One region of the Saccharococcus thermophilus genome, then DNA from elsewhere that is predicted to be linked to it. Evidence: predicted binding sites of a transcription regulator. Region 1 holds the regulator's gene; the other holds the start of a gene.
What was found. The regulator LexA, encoded in region 1, represses DNA repair genes until DNA is damaged. The targets are predictions, from matches to a motif close to CGAACATATGTTCG.
Positions count from the first base shown of each region.

Region 2: the regulator LexA is predicted to act here: its motif matches at 4,474-4,487, upstream of uvrB (excinuclease ABC subunit UvrB).

Region 1 covers NZ_JAASRS010000001.1:880,882-889,839, forward strand. Annotated here, with positions in the region: gene BDD39_RS04610 (3-hydroxyacyl-CoA dehydrogenase family protein) at 1-231, shown strand, start outside; gene BDD39_RS04615 (thiolase family protein) at 250-1,398, shown strand; gene BDD39_RS04620 (trimeric intracellular cation channel family protein) at 1,488-2,108, opposite strand; gene hflX (GTPase HflX) at 2,279-3,529, shown strand; gene BDD39_RS04630 (methionine gamma-lyase family protein) at 3,543-4,811, shown strand; gene BDD39_RS04635 (MerR family transcriptional regulator) at 4,887-5,288, shown strand; gene glnA (type I glutamate--ammonia ligase) at 5,330-6,664, shown strand; gene lexA (transcriptional repressor LexA) at 6,761-7,384, opposite strand; gene yneA (cell division suppressor protein YneA) at 7,536-7,841, shown strand; gene BDD39_RS04655 (YneB family resolvase-like protein) at 7,863-8,522, shown strand; gene BDD39_RS04660 (DUF896 domain-containing protein) at 8,681-8,911, shown strand.
Region 2 covers NZ_JAASRS010000001.1:2,920,100-2,929,057, forward strand. Annotated here, with positions in the region: gene uvrA (excinuclease ABC subunit UvrA) at 1-2,411, opposite strand, end outside; gene uvrB (excinuclease ABC subunit UvrB) at 2,422-4,401, opposite strand; gene BDD39_RS15185 (CsbA family protein) at 4,560-4,781, opposite strand; gene BDD39_RS15190 (PDZ domain-containing protein) at 4,798-5,973, opposite strand; gene BDD39_RS15195 (MerR family transcriptional regulator) at 6,208-6,726, shown strand; gene BDD39_RS15200 (DUF6044 family protein) at 7,046-8,716, shown strand; gene BDD39_RS15205 (glycosyltransferase family 2 protein) at 8,731-8,958, shown strand, end outside.

The DNA.
Region 1 (8,958 bases):
ATCGCTTCGGCGGAAGATATCGACAAGGCCGTCCGCCTCGGCTTGAACTATCCGATGGGGCCGTTAGAGCTCGCTGATATGGTCGGATTGGATACGATGCTGTTTGTCAGCGAAAATTTAACGGAAGCGTACGGGGACCGCTTCCGGGCGCCGCAGCTGCTGCGCAAGCTGGTCGAAGCGGGATATTTAGGAAGAAAAACAGGAAAAGGATTTTATACGTATAACGAATAGACGCGAGGTGGAAAAACGATGAGAGAAGTGGTCATTGTCGAAGCGGTGCGCACGCCGGTCGGCAAACGCAACGGGGTGTTCCGCAACGTCCATCCCGTCCATTTAGCGGCGACGGTGCTCGATGAAGTAGTGAAAAGGGCGGGAATCGAAAAACGGTTGGTCGAAGACATCGTCATGGGATGTGTGACGCCAATTGCCGAGCAAGGCTATAACATCGGCCGGCTCGCCGCGCTCGAGGCAGGGTTTCCCGTCGAGGTGCCGGCGGTGCAAATCAATCGGATGTGCGGCTCAGGACAGCAAGCGATTCATTTCGCTGCTCAGGAAATCCGTTCGGGCGACATGGATATTACAATTGCCGCCGAAGTGGAAAGCATGACGAAGGTGCCGATTTTAAGCGATGGCAACGAACATACGATTCCGCCGTCGCTCCATGAAAAATACGAATTTGTCCATCAAGGCGTTTCCGCCGAGCTAATCGCGGAAAAGTATGGCTTGACGCGCGAGCAGCTCGACGCCTATGCGTACGAAAGCCATCAGCGCGCCCTTCGTGCCCAGCGGGAAGGAATATTTGACAAAGAAATCGTGCCGGTAAAAGGACTCGATAAAGAAGGAAACGAAATCATCGTCACGAAAGATGAAGGCCCGCGCCCGGATACATCGCCGGAAGCGCTCGCTTCTTTGAAGCCCGTTTTCCGGGAAAACGGAAAAATTACCGCCGGCAATGCGAGCCAAATGAGCGACGGAGCGGCGGCGGTGTTATTGATGGAAAGGGAAACGGCACAAAAGCTTGGTGTAACGCCAAAAGCGCGAATCGTCGCGCAAACGGTCGTCGGCTCCGATCCGACGTATATGCTCGATGGGGTGATTCCGGCAACGAAAAAAGTGCTCGAAAAAGCAGGACTAACGATAGAGGATATCGATTTAATCGAAATTAACGAAGCGTTTGCTCCTGTTGTATTAGCGTGGCAAAAGGAAATCGGCGCGCCGTTCTCTAAAGTAAACGTCAACGGCGGCGCCATTGCGCTTGGCCATCCGTTGGGTGCGACGGGCGCAAAATTAATGACATCGCTCGTTTACGAACTCGAACGGCGAAAAGGCAAATACGGATTGCTGACGATTTGCATCGGCCACGGGATGGCCACGGCGACGATTATCGAACGGCTGTAACGAAAAAACCGGCGTGCATCATGCGCCGGTTTTTTAACATATTTATCGAGAAGTCTCCCACCTCTAAACAGAGTGTAGGTGGGAGAGGCTCATGATTGATCGACTGCCTGATTCCTTAGCGAACGGTGCGGCAGTTTCCAATGGTACGTATACGATAAGATTCTTAATAGTGTAACGATAAAAAACAATATATAAAGTTCGACAGGGGTGGACGCCAATTTTGTGCCAACCGCGATGCCGGCAACAATCGCCCATACCGCATAAATTTCCGCGTGCAGCACGAGCGGCTTTCGGCCGGCAAGAATGTCACGGACGATGCCGCCGCCGCTTCCGGTCAGCACGGCGGCAACAATAACCGCACTTAACGGGTGGTTCATTTTAACAGCGTAAAGCGCGCCTTGAATGGCAAACGCGGAAAGGCCGAGCGCATCAAAAAAGTTCCCCCACCGTTTCCAATGGGGCAATGTTTTTTGCGGAAATAAATAAACGACCGTCATGGCGATTAATGCGATTATAAATAAAGTTCCTTGCTCCCATAGGGCGGAGACGGGAACGCCAATGAGCAAATTGCGGATCGCGCCGCCGCCAAACGCGGTGACAATGCCTAAAATATAAACGCCAAGTATATCATATTCTTCTTCCATTGCGACAATCGCGCCGCTGATCGCAAACGCAATCGTGCCGATGATGCTTAACACTTCCCATGTCATTGATGCATCCCTTTCCTTCCTGTTATACGGTAACATTGTATGGCGAAGGAGGCGGAAAATCAATAGCTGGAACAAGAATGTTTGCTGCAAACAAAGGCCGTGGCGATTTTGCCGCAGATTTGCTATGATGGAGACAGACTCAGTGATGCTGTTGGAAAGAAGGTGCCTAATTGAGCGAACGGGAGAAGGCGATCTTAGTCGGATGCCAGCTTCCTCATATTGATGATGAGCGGTTTTTTTATTCGATGGAAGAATTGGCATCGCTCGTGCATACGGCAAACGGAGAAGTTGTTGCGACGGTGACGCAGAAGCGGGAAGCGATCCATCCGGCCACCTATATCGGAAAAGGCAAAGTAGAAGAACTTGTACATCTTGTCGAGCAAATGGAAGCCGATCTCGTTATTTTTAACGATGAACTGTCGCCAAGCCAAAACCGCAACTTGGCGAGACTGCTGGCGGTGCGCATTATTGACCGGACCCAGCTTATTTTAGATATATTCGCCCAGCGCGCCCGGTCGAAAGAAGGCAAACTGCAAGTAGAACTGGCGCAATTGCAATATTTATTGCCGCGTTTAGGCGGGCAAGGAACAGCGTTGTCCCGCCTTGGCGGCGGAATCGGCACGAGGGGACCGGGGGAGACGAAGTTAGAAACGGATCGCCGCCATATTTATCGGCGCATCGATGAGATTAAAACACAATTGAAACTGGTGGCCGAACATCGTGAGCGCTATCGGGAGCGCCGCAAAAAAAATCGCGCTTTCCAAATTTCCCTTGTCGGTTACACGAACGCGGGAAAATCAACGTTATTTAATCGCTTGACCGCGGCCGATTCATTCGAAGAAAATTTATTGTTTGCCACTCTTGATCCGCTGACGCGCAGGCTTATTCTTCCGAGCGGCTATACGGTGCTCTTAACCGATACGGTCGGTTTTATTCAAGATTTGCCGACGACGTTAGTCGCGGCGTTTCGCTCGACGCTCGAAGAAGTAAAAGAAGCGGATTTAATATTGCATATCGTTGATTCCTCCAACCCGGATTATTATCATCATGAACAGACGGTTTACGACCTGCTTGATGAGCTTGGTGTGTCGTCTATTCCTATCGTTACGATTTATAATAAGCGGGATATTCGTCACCCTCATTTTGTGCCAAGCACGAAAACGGAAGCGATGATGGTGAGCGCGTTTTGCGCCGACGATATTCAGCGACTGCGGCAGTTTATCGAAGAGATGGTCAAGAAACAAATGATCGAATATTACGTATCGATCCCTGATAATGAGGGAAAATTGCTGGCTCAGTTAAAATCAGAAACGATTTTGCACGAATTGCATTATAATGAAGAAAGCGGCATGTATGAATGCAAAGGGTATGTCATGCCAAAACATCCGCTTTACGGACAGTTGCGTCAATTTCAAAAATAGAAAGGGTCATCGTATGTTTACACAGCTGCGACATGGAGAAAAAATTGCTGCACTAGTAAAAGAAGTGGAAGCGCAAATTGCTCCAATTCATCAAAAAATTGAGGAACGGATTGATGTGAATCAATATCGCGTGCTAGACAGCTTTCGCCGCCATCAAGTAAGCGACAGCCATTTTATTCCGTCTACCGGATATGGTTATGATGATATCGGCCGTGACACACTGGAACAAATTTATGCCGATGTATTCGGCGGCGAAGCAGGCATTGTCCGCCCCCAAATTATCTCTGGGACGCATGCCATTACGATCGCGTTATTTGGCATTTTGCGGCCAGGCGATGAGTTATTGTACATTACTGGAAACCCATATGATACGCTGGAAGAAATCGTCGGCATCCGCGGCAGCGGCAACGGCTCGTTAAAAGAATTTCAGATCGGTTACCAAAGCGTGCCGCTCACCCCGGAAGGGAAGGTGGATTTCGATGCCGTCAAAGCGGCCATCCATGAGCGGACGAAAATGATCGGCATTCAGCGCTCAAGGGGCTATGCGACAAGACCGTCCTTTACGATTGAAGAAATTCGCGAAATGATTTCTTTTGTCAAGACCGTGAAGCCCGATGTCGTCGTTTTCGTTGACAATTGCTACGGAGAATTTGTCGAGGAAAAAGAACCTTGCCATGTCGGTGCCGACTTAATCGCTGGCTCTCTCATTAAAAATCCCGGTGGAGGGCTTGCGAAAACGGGCGGATATATTGTCGGGAAAAAACAATATGTAGAAGCGTGCTCGTACCGCATGACTTCGCCGGGGATCGGAGCGGAGGCAGGCCCGGCATTATATAGTCTGCACGAAATGTATCAAGGCTTTTTCCTAGCACCGCACATCGTCGGCCAGGCGCTAAAAGGGGCGGTCTTCACCGCCGCGATGCTAGAGCGGATCGGTCTAAACACCGACCCTTCCTGGGATGCGGAGCGCACCGATTTGGTGCAATCGGTCCAATTTGACGATCCAGAGCAAATGATCGCTTTTTGCCAGGCGATTCAATTTTCCTCTCCGGTCAACGCCCACTTCACCCCGTACCCGAGCTATATGCCCGGCTACGAGGATGACGTGATTATGGCGGCAGGAACTTTTGTCCAAGGAGCGAGCATTGAATTAACGGCGGACGGACCGATCCGCCCGCCGTACGTGGCTTACGTACAAGGAGGATTAACGTATTCCCATGTAAAAATCGCAATTTGTTCGGCGATTGACCAATTAATCGAAAAACAATTAATCTCTTTGTAAGAAAATCTAACATTTTATTGACACGTTTTCTTACACATTGTAAAATGAAACTATCATAAGCGAGGAGGAATTGGCATGAATAGCAATATTCGTCGTTCCATGCCATTGTTTCCGATTGGGATTGTGATGCAATTGACAGAGCTGTCCGCCCGCCAAATCCGTTATTATGAAGAGCATGGCCTTGTGTCTCCAGCGCGGACCGAGGGAAATCGCCGCTTGTTTTCCCTCAATGATATTGACCGCCTTCTTGAAATCAAAGATTTGATTGATCAAGGAGTCAACTTGGCCGGCATTAAGCAAATTTTTGCGTCGCGGCAGGCTGGTCGCAAAGAGCAGCCAGAAAAAGTGGAAAAAGTTGTGAAACAAAAGCTATCAGACGAGGAGCTGCGCGAAATTTTGCGAACGGAGCTGTTGCAGGCGGGGCGTTTCCAACGTGCATCACTTCGCCAAGGAGATCTCGCTCGCTTCTTTCATTAATGATTGTTGAATAAAACTTGGGAGCCGGGGAGGAATTTCAAATGGCAAAGTACACAAGAGAAGACATTATGCGCATCGTCAAAGAAGAGAACGTCAAGTATATCCGTCTGCAATTTACCGATATTCTTGGCACGATTAAAAACGTCGAAATTCCGATCAGCCAGCTGGAAAAAGCGTTAAACAACAAAATTATGTTTGACGGTTCGTCGATTGAAGGTTTTGTCCGGATTGAAGAATCGGATATGTACTTATACCCTGATTTAGATACGTTTGTCATTTTCCCGTGGACATCGGAAAAAGGAAAAGTAGCCCGCTTTATTTGCGACATTTATAATCCGGACGGTACGCCGTTTGAAGGATGTCCGCGCTATAACTTGAAGCGGATTTTAAAAGAAATGGAAGCGCTCGGTTTTACTTCGTTCAACTTAGGCGCGGAACCGGAATTTTTCCTATTCAAATTAGATGAAAAAGGACGCCCGACGCTGGAATTAAACGACCGAGGCGGCTACTTCGATTTGGCGCCGACCGACCTAGGAGAAAACTGCCGCCGCGATATCGTGCTTGAGCTTGAGGAAATGGGATTTGAAATTGAAGCTTCTCACCATGAAGTGGCACCTGGCCAACATGAAATTGATTTTAAATACGCCCATGCGGTGAAAGCGTGCGACGACATTCAAACATTTAAGCTCGTCGTCAAAACGATTGCCCGCAAACACGGCCTTCACGCCACATTTATGCCAAAACCAATCTTCGGCATTAACGGATCTGGAATGCATTGCAATTTATCATTGTTTAGAAATAATGAAAATGCGTTCTTTGATCCAACTGCGGACTTGCAATTAAGCGAAACGGCGCTGCAATTTATTGCCGGCGTGCTGAAACACGCACCAAACTTTACGGCGGTAACGAACCCGACGGTCAACTCCTACAAACGTCTCGTTCCTGGCTATGAAGCGCCATGTTATGTAGCCTGGTCCGCCCGCAACCGTAGCCCGCTCATCCGCATTCCAGCTTCACGCGGCATGAGCACGCGCATTGAGGTGCGCAGCGTCGACCCATCAGCCAATCCGTACTTGGCGATGGCCGTATTATTGGCAGCGGGATTAGATGGAATTAAAAACAAGTTGACTCCACCGGCTCCGGTCGACCGCAACATTTACGTCATGACGAAAGAAGAGCGCTTAGAAGAAGGAATTGTTGACTTGCCAGCAACACTGGCGGAAGCGCTCGAAAACTTAAAGTCGGATGAAGTCATTGTGCAAGCGCTCGGAAAACATTTATTCGAACATTTCATCGAAGCGAAAGAAATCGAATGGGATATGTTCCGCACCACGGTCCATCAGTGGGAACGCGATCAATATATGGAACTCTATTAAAAACAAAGAGGCTGTCTCGTGCAAGCGAGACAGCCATTTTTCATGTATACAGGACGGTAGCAGGAGGGGTCCTCCATCTTACTTCTTTTCTATTTTTCAATGAATAATGCGATAGACGCCGATCACTTTGCCGAGAATCGTGCAATTGCGGACAATAATTGGCTCCAAATTCGAATTTTCCGGCTGCAGGCGAATATGGTCTTTTTCTCTAAAAAAGCGCTTGACAGTTGCTTCATTGTCCTCGGTCATCGCCACGACGATATCTCCATTATCAGCGGAAGACTGCTGGCGCACAATCACGTAATCGCCATCCAAAATCCCTGCCTCAATCATGCTGTCACCCATCACTTCAAGCATAAAAACTTGATCTTCTGTAGGAACGAGCCGTTTTGGCAGCGGAAAATAATCTTCGATGTTTTCAATTGCGGTAATTGGCTGTCCGGCCGTCACTTTTCCAATTATCGGCACAGAGATAACATCCTCTTTTTCCTTCGTCGCAGTGAAATCGGCATCCAATATTTCAATCGCACGCGGCTTCGTTGGGTCGCGGCGAATGTATCCTTTGCTTTCGAGCCGCGCAAGATGCCCATGGACGGTAGAACTCGAAGCAAGTCCGACCGCTTCGCCAATTTCCCGGACGGAAGGGGGATATCCTTTTGTTTTTACTTCTTTTTTGATGAAATCTAAAATTTGTTGCTGCCGCTTTGATAGTTTCGTCATTCTATACACCTCTCGCCACATCATTTGCTTATATTATAACACGGCGATAGGGAAAAAACAAACATAAGTTCGAGATTTATATTGACACAAACAAATGTTCTTTATTATAATGAGAACAAAACCGAACAAACATTCTTAAGAGGTGGGGAATATGAAACGGATGATAGTGCATTATCTTATCTTTTCTTTGTTGTTGTTTATGGTGATCGGGGCGCTGTTTTACGCAAACAAACCGGTGGAAAAAGATCAATATATGGAAATTACCGTCGCTTCCGGAGACACGCTTTGGAAGCTGGCGAAAGAATATGAAGATCAGCACGGGCTTTCCACGGAGGAATTCATCAACTGGGTCGTCGACGTTAACCATCTATCCGGCCAGCGGATTATTGCCGGTGAAAAAATTGTTATTCCTGTGTTAAAATCAAAGGAAGATAAACAGTTGGCTGTCAACCAATAACATGAAAGAGGATGGTATCGCATGAAAGCGATTATATATTGCCGCGTCAGCACCGAAAAAGAAGAACAGGAAACATCGCTCGAACGGCAGAGGGAAGAGCTGGAGCAGCTTGCGAAGAAGCATGGCTTTGAAGTAGTGAAAGTGATTATGGAGCAGGCGAGCGGCTATGAAGTGGACAGAGACGGTGTGTTTGAGCTGCTTTCGGCATTCAAAGAACAAGAGGTTGACGCGCTTTTAGTTCAAGATGAAACAAGGCTGGGTCGCGGCCATGCACGAATAGCCCTGCTTCATTGCATCCAAAAAGAAGGGGTAAAAATATATACCATCGCCCATAACGGTGAAATGCAGCTGTCGGAAGCGGATGAGATGGTGCTGAACATTATTAGCATTGTCGAAGAATATCAACGGAAAATACATAATTTAAAAATTAAGCGCGGAATGAAGCGGGCGGTGGAGCAAGGTTACCGCCCCGAACGAAATTTAAAACATATGGGAGAAAACGCCGGCCGGGAACGAAAGGAGCTCCCTGTCGAAGAAATCGTCCGCTTGCGCCACAACGGTTTGACGTTTGCCGAAATCGCCGCCACGTTGCGCGGTTTTGGATATGACGTATCAAAAGCGACCGTCCATCGCCGCTACCGGGAATATGTCGATGAGCATGCTTCGCCGCATGGAAGATAGACTGCTTTGTTTTCGGGCGGAACGATATATACGGCTTTTATTCTCTCGATAATTTTGCCTATAGTGCAGGCTTGCGGGGGAAAAACAAGATCGTTGCAATTTTTCTTTCCGTCCTATAAGATGGGAGCGTAACAACAAGAAAATAGGTGGAGGCAGTTATGTTATCAAAACAAAAAATGGCACGCATTAACGAATTGGCGAAAAAGGCAAAAACGGCTGGTTTGACGGCAGACGAAGCGTTGGAACAGCAGCAGCTTCGCCGCGAATACATCCAAGTGTTTCGTAAAGCGATGGAGGATATGTTACATTTTGTAACGGTCATCGACCCTAACGGCAATGACGTCACGCCGAAAAAATTAAAAGAAAGCCAAAAGAAGCGGATGAATTAATATTGTTGGAAAAAGAAAGCATGCTATAAAAAGATGCTTTCTTTTTC
Region 2 (8,958 bases), 2.0 Mb from region 1:
ATTTTCGGGATATTTTCGAAAAACTCCAGCGCATCTTCCACCGTCATCTCCAGCACTTCGGCAATATTTTTTCCTTTGTACGTCACTTCAAGCGTTTCGCGGTTGTACCGCTTGCCATGGCATACTTCACACGGAACGTACACATCCGGCAAAAAGTGCATTTCAATTTTAATAATCCCGTCACCATGGCACGCTTCACATCGTCCGCCTTTCACGTTAAAGCTGAACCGGCCTTTTTTGTATCCGCGCACTTTTGCTTCGTTCGTGGCGGCAAACACTTCGCGAATATCGTCAAACACGCCGGTATAGGTCGCCGGGTTCGAGCGCGGCGTCCGTCCGATCGGCGACTGGTCGATGTCGATCACTTTTTCTAAATGCTCCAGTCCTTTGATCGCTTTATGTTCGCCCGGTTTTGCTTTGGCGCGTTGCAGTTTTTGCGCCAGCGCCTTATATAAAATTTCGTTGACGAGCGTGCTTTTTCCCGAACCGGATACACCGGTGACCGCGACAAACGTGCCGAGCGGAATTTTCACCGACACGTTTTTCAAATTATTTTCTTTCGCGCCGACAATCTCTAGCCATCGTCCATCCGGCTTGCGCCGTTCGGCCGGAACCGGAATAAACTTTTTCCCTGACAAATATTGTCCGGTCAGCGAATTCGGATTGTCCATCACCTCTTGCGGCGTCCCGGCGGCGACAACTTCCCCACCGTGAATACCGGCACCCGGTCCGATATCAATTAAATAATCGGCAGCCAGCATCGTATCTTCGTCATGCTCGACGACGATCAGCGTATTGCCGAGATCACGCATGCTTTTGAGCGTCGCGATCAGGCGGTCGTTGTCGCGCTGATGCAGGCCGATCGACGGCTCGTCCAAAACGTACAGCACCCCTGTTAGCCGCGAGCCGATCTGCGTCGCCAGACGAATGCGCTGCGCCTCCCCGCCGGAAAGCGTCCCGGCGGAACGATTCAGCGTCAAGTAATCGAGGCCGACATTTTTTAAAAAGCCGAGCCGTTCACGTATTTCGCGCAAAATGAGATGGGCGATTTTCTGTTCTTTTTCGCTCAGCGTCAAATGATCGAAGAACTCGAGCGCCTCCGTGACTGACAACGCCGTTACTTCGCCGATATGTTTGCCGCCGACAAGAACGGCAAGGCTTTCTTTTTTCAAGCGGTTTCCTTTACAAGTCGGGCATGGCTGCTGTGCCATATATTTTTCCATTTGTTCGCGGATGTAATCAGAGCTTGTTTCACGGTAGCGGCGCTCCACATTCGGAATAACCCCTTCAAAAGCGATATATTGCTCGCGGACTTGCCCGAAATCGTTCTGATAGCGAAAGTAAATTTTCTCACCGCCGCTTCCGTACAAAATTTTATCGAGCTGCTCTTTCGGCAAATCTTTCACCGGCACATCCATGTCAATGCCATAATGATTGCACACCGCTTCCAACAGCTGCGGATAATATTGCGAGCTTTGCGGCTCCCACGGCGCAATCGCATGTTCGCGCAACGTCAGTTCATCATTTGGGATGACTAAATCCGAATCCACTTCGAGCTTCGCGCCAAGCCCGTCGCAGTCCGGGCAGGCGCCGTACGGACTGTTAAACGAAAACAGGCGCGGCTCGAGTTCGCCAATCGAAAAACCACAGTACGGGCAGGCATGTTTTTCGCTAAATAGCAGTTCCTCCTGCCCAATGACATCAATCAGCACCTTTCCATCAGCCAGCTTCAGCGCCGTCTCCAACGAATCGGCCAGCCGCGAAGCGATGCCTTCTTTCATCACGATGCGGTCCACTACCACTTCAATCGAATGCTTTTTGTTTTTTTCCAGTTCAATGTTTTCGGTGAGCTCCCGCATTTCTCCATCAATGCGCACGCGTACATATCCTTGTTTGCGAATATCTTCAAGCGTTTTGGCGTGCGTCCCTTTCCGTCCGGACACGATCGGAGCGAGAATTTGCATTTTCGTCCGCTCTGGATAGGCAAGAAGGCGGTCGACCATCTGCTCGATCGTTTGCGACGTAATTTCAATGCCGTGTTCCGGACAAACCGGACGGCCAATGCGGGCAAACAAAAGACGCAAATAATCGTAAATTTCCGTCACCGTTCCGACGGTCGAACGCGGGTTGCGGCTTGTCGTTTTCTGGTCGATCGAAATCGCCGGCGATAGCCCTTCAATCGCATCCACATCCGGCTTATCCATTTGCCCCAAAAATTGCCGTGCGTACGCCGACAGCGATTCGACGTAGCGCCGCTGGCCTTCCGCGTAAATCGTATCAAAAGCAAGCGACGATTTTCCTGAGCCGGAAAGCCCCGTCAAAACGACGAGCTTGTCACGGGGGATTTCGACGTCAATATTTTTTAAATTATGAGCTCTTGCTCCTTTGACGATGATTTTATCGGTTGCCATAGACTGATAATCATCCTTCCGCTTTTAACTCGAAAATAATGTCGCGCAGCTCTGCAGCCCGTTCGAAATCCAACGCTTTGGCTGCCTCTTTCATTTCTTTTTCCAAATCGGCAATCAGCTTTTCCCGTTCTTTCTTTGTCATCTTGCCGTAAGACGGTTTCGCGTCGTATGTTTCTTTTTCTTCCGCGGCGTACGTCGCGCGGATGACATCGCGAATTTCTTTCTTCACCGTCTGCGGCACGATGCCGTGCTCACGGTTATACGCCTCTTGAATCGCGCGGCGCCGTTTTGTTTCATTAATCGCAATTTCCATCGATTTCGTAATCGTATCCGCGTACATAATGACATGGCCATTCGCGTTTCTTGCTGCGCGGCCAATCGTTTGGATCAGCGAACGTTCGGAGCGCAAAAACCCTTCTTTATCTGCGTCCAAAATGGCGACAAGCGATACTTCCGGAATATCCAATCCTTCCCTTAACAAGTTAATCCCAACGAGCACATCATATTTGCCGAGCCGCAAATCGCGAATGATTTCAATGCGCTCCAGCGTTTTAATTTCCGAATGCAAATACGCCACTTTAATGCCGACTTCTTTCAAGTAATCCGTTAAATCTTCGGCCATTTTTTTGGTCAGCGTTGTCACGAGCGTGCGTTCATTCCGTTTGATACGTTCCTGAATTTCCCCAATTAAATCGTCGATTTGCCCTTCAATCGGGCGGACGTCAATCGTCGGATCCAACAGCCCGGTCGGGCGAATAATTTGTTCGACGACTTCCGGGCTATGTTCGAGCTCATATGGGCCAGGAGTGGCGGAAACATAAATAATTTGATTGATTTTTTGTTCAAACTCCTCAAACGTTAACGGGCGGTTATCGAGCGCAGACGGCAGACGAAAGCCGTGATCGACAAGCACTTGCTTGCGCGCCCGGTCCCCGTTGTACATGCCGCGGATTTGCGGCAAGGTCACATGCGACTCATCCACGATAATCAAAAAATCATCCGGAAAGTAATCGAGCAGCGTATACGGCGTCGAACCTGGCGGACGGAGCGCCAAATGGCGGGAGTAGTTTTCAATTCCTGAGCAAAAGCCCATTTCCCGCATCATTTCTAAATCATAGCGCGTCCGCTGCTCGAGCCGCTGCGCTTCCAGCAATTTTCCCTGCTCTCTCAATTCGCGCAGCCGTTCTTCCAATTCTTTTTCAATGTTTTCAATGGCAATGCGCATTTTTTCTTCCCGCGTGACGAAGTGGGATGCCGGAAAAATCGCGACATGCTCTCTCTCAGCGATCACTTCGCCTGTCAAGGCATCCACCTCGCGAATGCGGTCAATTTCATCGCCAAAAAACTCGACACGGATGCAATGCTCGTCCCGTGAAGCTGGAAAAATCTCGACGACATCGCCGCGGACACGGAACGTTCCGCGCTGAAAGTCAATGTCGTTTCGTTCATATTGGATGTCAACTAAGCGGCGCAGCAAAGCATTCCGTTCGATTTCCATTCCGACGCGCAGCGATACGACGAGCTCACGGTATTCTTCCGGCGAACCTAAGCCGTAAATGCACGACACACTAGCGACAATAATGACGTCGCGTCGTTCAAACAGCGCCGATGTGGCCGAGTGCCGCAATTTATCAATTTCATCATTAATCTTCGCGTCTTTTTCAATATACGTATCCGTCTGCGGCACATACGCTTCCGGCTGATAATAGTCATAATAGCTGACAAAATATTCTACAGCGTTGTTTGGGAAAAACTCTTTTAACTCGCTGTACAATTGCCCTGCCAGCGTTTTATTATGGGCAATGACAAGCGTCGGTTTGTTTACCTCTTTAATTACGTTCGAAATCGTAAACGTCTTTCCCGTTCCCGTTGCACCTAACAGTGTTTGATGTTTGACGCCGTTGCGAATTCCCTCGACTAATTTGGCAATCGCCTTCGGCTGATCTCCTTGCGGCTGATACGCCGATACTAATTCAAAACGGTCTTTCACCGATTGGCCCTCCTGTTTTTTTCATCTTATTTTTCATTGTAGCACATTGTTAAGAAAGATGCATAAAAAATGCGAACTTATATTCGTTCCAAAAGAGAAAGTCGTTTCCAACGGAAAATGGCGAACAGCACTTTCCGCCATTCGCCATCTCCTCTTGCTTATTTCTTTAACCGCTTTACCATTTTCTCCGCGTATAAAAAGCCAACTGTCGTCGAAACGATATCGGCTAAAATCTCATGCAGCTCATCCGTATATCCTTTAAAATAGGAAGCAACGAGCAACGCGACGGTCAATAATGTTCCAACATAATGGTTGTACGTCACACGGGTAAATAATAGGACGAGCAAACATGGTACGATTAACGCCAAAATAAACCACATATGAAAAACCCCTTATTTAGACGGCTTCCGATGCCCAATTTTCTCGCTCTTTCACAAACAGCAAGCCAAGTTCATGATGTTCATCCTCATATAGCGCTCCTTGGACGAAACGAACTTCTCCTTCTTCATCGACTACTTCTAATTTACAAAACGCACGGTTCCGTTGCAACGCTTCGTAAAACTCGGCTTCTGTTTTTACCGGTATTCCGTTTGCTTTCACAATCACGTCACCGATTTGCAGCGCCATTTTTTCAGCCTTCGAATGTGGAAGAACGCCTAAAATGACCAGCCCTTGTTCCCGTTTCGCAAAATAAGGAGGCTGCGAGCGGTCTTGGCGATGCTGGAAAAACGCCAGCCATTCCCTGCCAAAGAAGGCCAGCGCAACGGCTACAACCGCCAGCGGCACATACCAGTAGCTAACGATGGCCAACACACTAACAACGGCTGCCAAAAGCAGCACTCTCTGCCCGGCCAGGCGCACCGACACATTCGGCAGCATCCCTTGCATACGCTGGGAAAATCCAAGCAAAAACGGAACAAGCATCAACGAATAAGCACCATCTCCTGCCGGAAACAACGGCCACCAGGAAAGCGGAGATGGAAGATCCCCGGTTACCGGAAGCAGCACCGGAACAAGCCAAAGCCGCTGGGACCAATGTTCGCCGACCGTTAACCCGCGCTTGCTTGTCGCCAGCTGTGGCGAGGTTTCCGCCGCGCCGTTGCGTAAAATGAGCCATGCCTCTACAAACAACAATAACGCAAGCAAAATAGCGAGCACCGTCATATTCGTCCCGCTAAGTCCCGGAAAAAATCGCTGCAGGGCGGGCCGATGGCCAAATAGGCTGATGATAAAAAAGGCAAGCCCGATCGTATACGCTGGGGAAAGCAACCGCATTTGCATCGTGAAGCCGATTGCGATCGTCACAAGCGCAATGAGCAAAATCGTGTCGCGCGGAACCACCATGCCGACCATCACCGCTACCAATGACAAAACTGCTCCGGCGGTGAGGCCGTTTCGCCAAAAAAATTTGCTTTCCTGAAACATGTCATAGACGCGAATATGAAAATGGCTTCTTTCCCGCCTTACTCGACGCCATCCGACAACAAGCGCCAGCGCGATCCCGTAGTAAAACAATGGCTGCATCCATAGACGCCCAATGCCACGGAGCGCTTCCCATCCCCATACTGACATACCGCCATCACCTCGCTAGTTCGCGATTCTTTATCTACTATTCTACCAAATCGCCTAAATAAATCCTATGCCGGCATGCATATTTTTTTCAACATCTTTTGCCGACCACTGGCGGATTCTTCCGCATAACCACTTTCTTTGCCAAATCGACACTAGTTTTGTCAAGGAGAAAGGAATTTCTCTCTTAGATGGAAAATGATATAAAATAGAACGAAATAAGGAGGAATCGTGAAAATGGAATTAAAAACAAGCAGTGTCGCGGAACGTCTTGGCGTATCGCCAAAAACGATTCAGCGCTGGGCAAAAAAATATAACGTCCCATGCCGCAAAAATGAATTCGGCCATTACGTCTTCGATGCCGAAGCCATCGCCTTGCTCGAACAGATTAAATTTGAGCAAAGCGCCACAGTAGAACCATATACCCGCCGCGAACAAAAAGAGAAACCACAAGATACGTTCTCCGCCGACGCGTTGTTTCAAACGTATGTTGAACCGCAGCTTGAACAGTTTACCTCCCGCCTCCAACAGATCGAACACAAGCTCGATCAAAAAGCCGATGAAGTCGTTTCCGTCCAGCTTCTCCAGCATCGCCAAGAACTCGAAGAACTGGCCTCCTATCTTCGCGCACTCGAGCAGCGAATTGACCATTTAGAAGAAAAGATGAATAAAAGCCAACAAGCCAGCACAGAAGAAAAAGGCAAACAAAAACCGAAGCGCCGCGGTCTCCGCCACATTATGGGTCTATTTGTATAATAAACGTCCTTCTCTCTTTTCCCTTTTCTAATTAAAAAGAGAGAAGGATCTTTTTTTGAACCGAAACCTCGACGCGTTTCCCTTCTAGAATGCGAAGCATGTAGGATGGGTACGGCTGTATTTAAGACATGGATACCCCGACTAGAATCTTTGATTAGTCAGGGGAGGTTCACAAAAACTTCCTTCACATCTTCTTCACCTATTTTTTATCATTTTTTAATAATCGTTATTTATAATGAACCGTGTTTTCGTTCTTTTTCGTTATTTGTTATAATAAACGGTGTTTTACTGAAGCCGTATGAAAAGGAGCGAAAGAACGATGGAGCGGAACGAACGAGTTGCTATAGGAATTGCGATACTTCTTTTAGCTATTTACCTTTCTCCGCTTTATATACTAGGGGAAAATGCGCATATTCGAGTTCATGACAACATGGATTCGAACATCGCTTGGTATAAAGTGCTGACGCGGAGCGGTGAGCTGTTCGGCCCGATTAACGCAACGATTCCGCAAGTGATTAATGGCCTTCCGCGCAACGCGTTCGGCACCGAATTCAGCGGCATCGTTTGGCTCCATGCGCTGTTTCCTTCGATGGTAGCTTATGCGCTTAGCCAGACGATTACCCGCGTTTTTGCGTTCATTGGCATGTATTTATTGTTAAAGCGCCATTTCCTGCCCGCGAAAGAGTCCTATCTCATTCGCGTCGGCGCATCATTGGCATTCGCGCTTACTCCGTTTTGGCCGTCCGGCATGTTAAGCACCCTTGGCATGCCGCTGGCGCTATGGTCCTTTTTAACGATCCGAAAAGGCGAAGCGACATGGAAAGAATGGCTCGTCCTTGTGCTCCTGCCGTTTTACGCGAGTTTCGTGCTTGGCTTTTTCTTTTTCCTTACCGCCATGGCACTGCTGTGGTTGCGTGACGTCATCGTCCGCAAACAATGGAACTGGCCGTTTTTTGGCGCGATCGCATTGATGACAAGCGTGTTTCTAGCGATTGAATATCGGCTCGTTTATTCACTCGTATTTGGAGAAGAACCAACGAGCCGAAACGAATTTCTCTCTTCGAAGCTTAGTTTCTTCCAGTGCGTGCAGCTGACGTTCAAAAACTACTTGCTCGGCCATACGCATGTGATGACCGTTCATACGTATGTCATTCTGCCTATCTTATGGATCGCTTTCTTTTTTGCTTTGGCTAAACGAAACGAAACGCTGGAAAAACGATTTCTTTTCCTATTCGTGCTCAATTTTGTCTTGTCGACATGGTATGCGTTTTGGTTTTATAAAGGATGGCAGCCGCTAAAAGAGCGTTTTTCACTATTAAATACGTTTAATTTCGCCCGGTTTCACTTTTTGCGGCCAATGGTGATCTATTTAGATTTTGCGTTAGCGCTGCAAATTCTTTGGAAGCGGGGAATAAAGTGGCAACGCGTGGTCCCCGTCGCCCTGGCGCTGCAGCTATTGATTCTTGGCGGTTTTAATGAGGAGATTCGCTATCGTCTTATTGGATCACCGTCATTTAAAGAATTTTACGCCGAACACTTGTTTAATGAAATCAAAAACTATATCGGCAAACCACAAAGTTCATATCGCGTCGCAAGCGTTGGGCTTCATCCAGCCATCGCGCAATATAATGGATTTTATACGCTTGATACGTATAACAATTTTTATCCGTTATCATACAAGCATCAATTTCGCAAAATCATCGCCAAGGAGCTTGATAAAAGCCCGGTTCTGAAAGATTATTTTGACCATTGGGGCAACCGCGTCTATCTGTTTTCTGCGGAACTCGGGAAAAACTATATGTTCCGCAAAACATCTCATAAAAAAATTCATCATTTCGATATCAATACGAAAGTGTTTAAGCAGATGGGAGGACGCTATATTTTCTCTTCCGTCCCAATCATGAACGCGAAACAAATTCATCTTCGTTTGTTAAAAACGTTTAGCGATCATGAATCCGTTTGGAAAATTTATTTATACGAAGTGGAATGAGAGGAGGAAAAATGATGAACAAGCCGATTTTGACGATTGTCGTTCCTTGTTATAACGAAGAAGAAGTCTTACCGAAAACGGCAAAAGAGTTAACAAACGTGCTGGAAAATTTATTGGAAGACGGGTTAATCGCAATCGGAAGCAAAATCATGTTTGTTGATGACGGAAGCAGAGACCGTACGTGGGAGTTGATTGAACAAGAAAGCGAACAGAATCCGTTTGTCACCGGCGTGAAGCTGTCG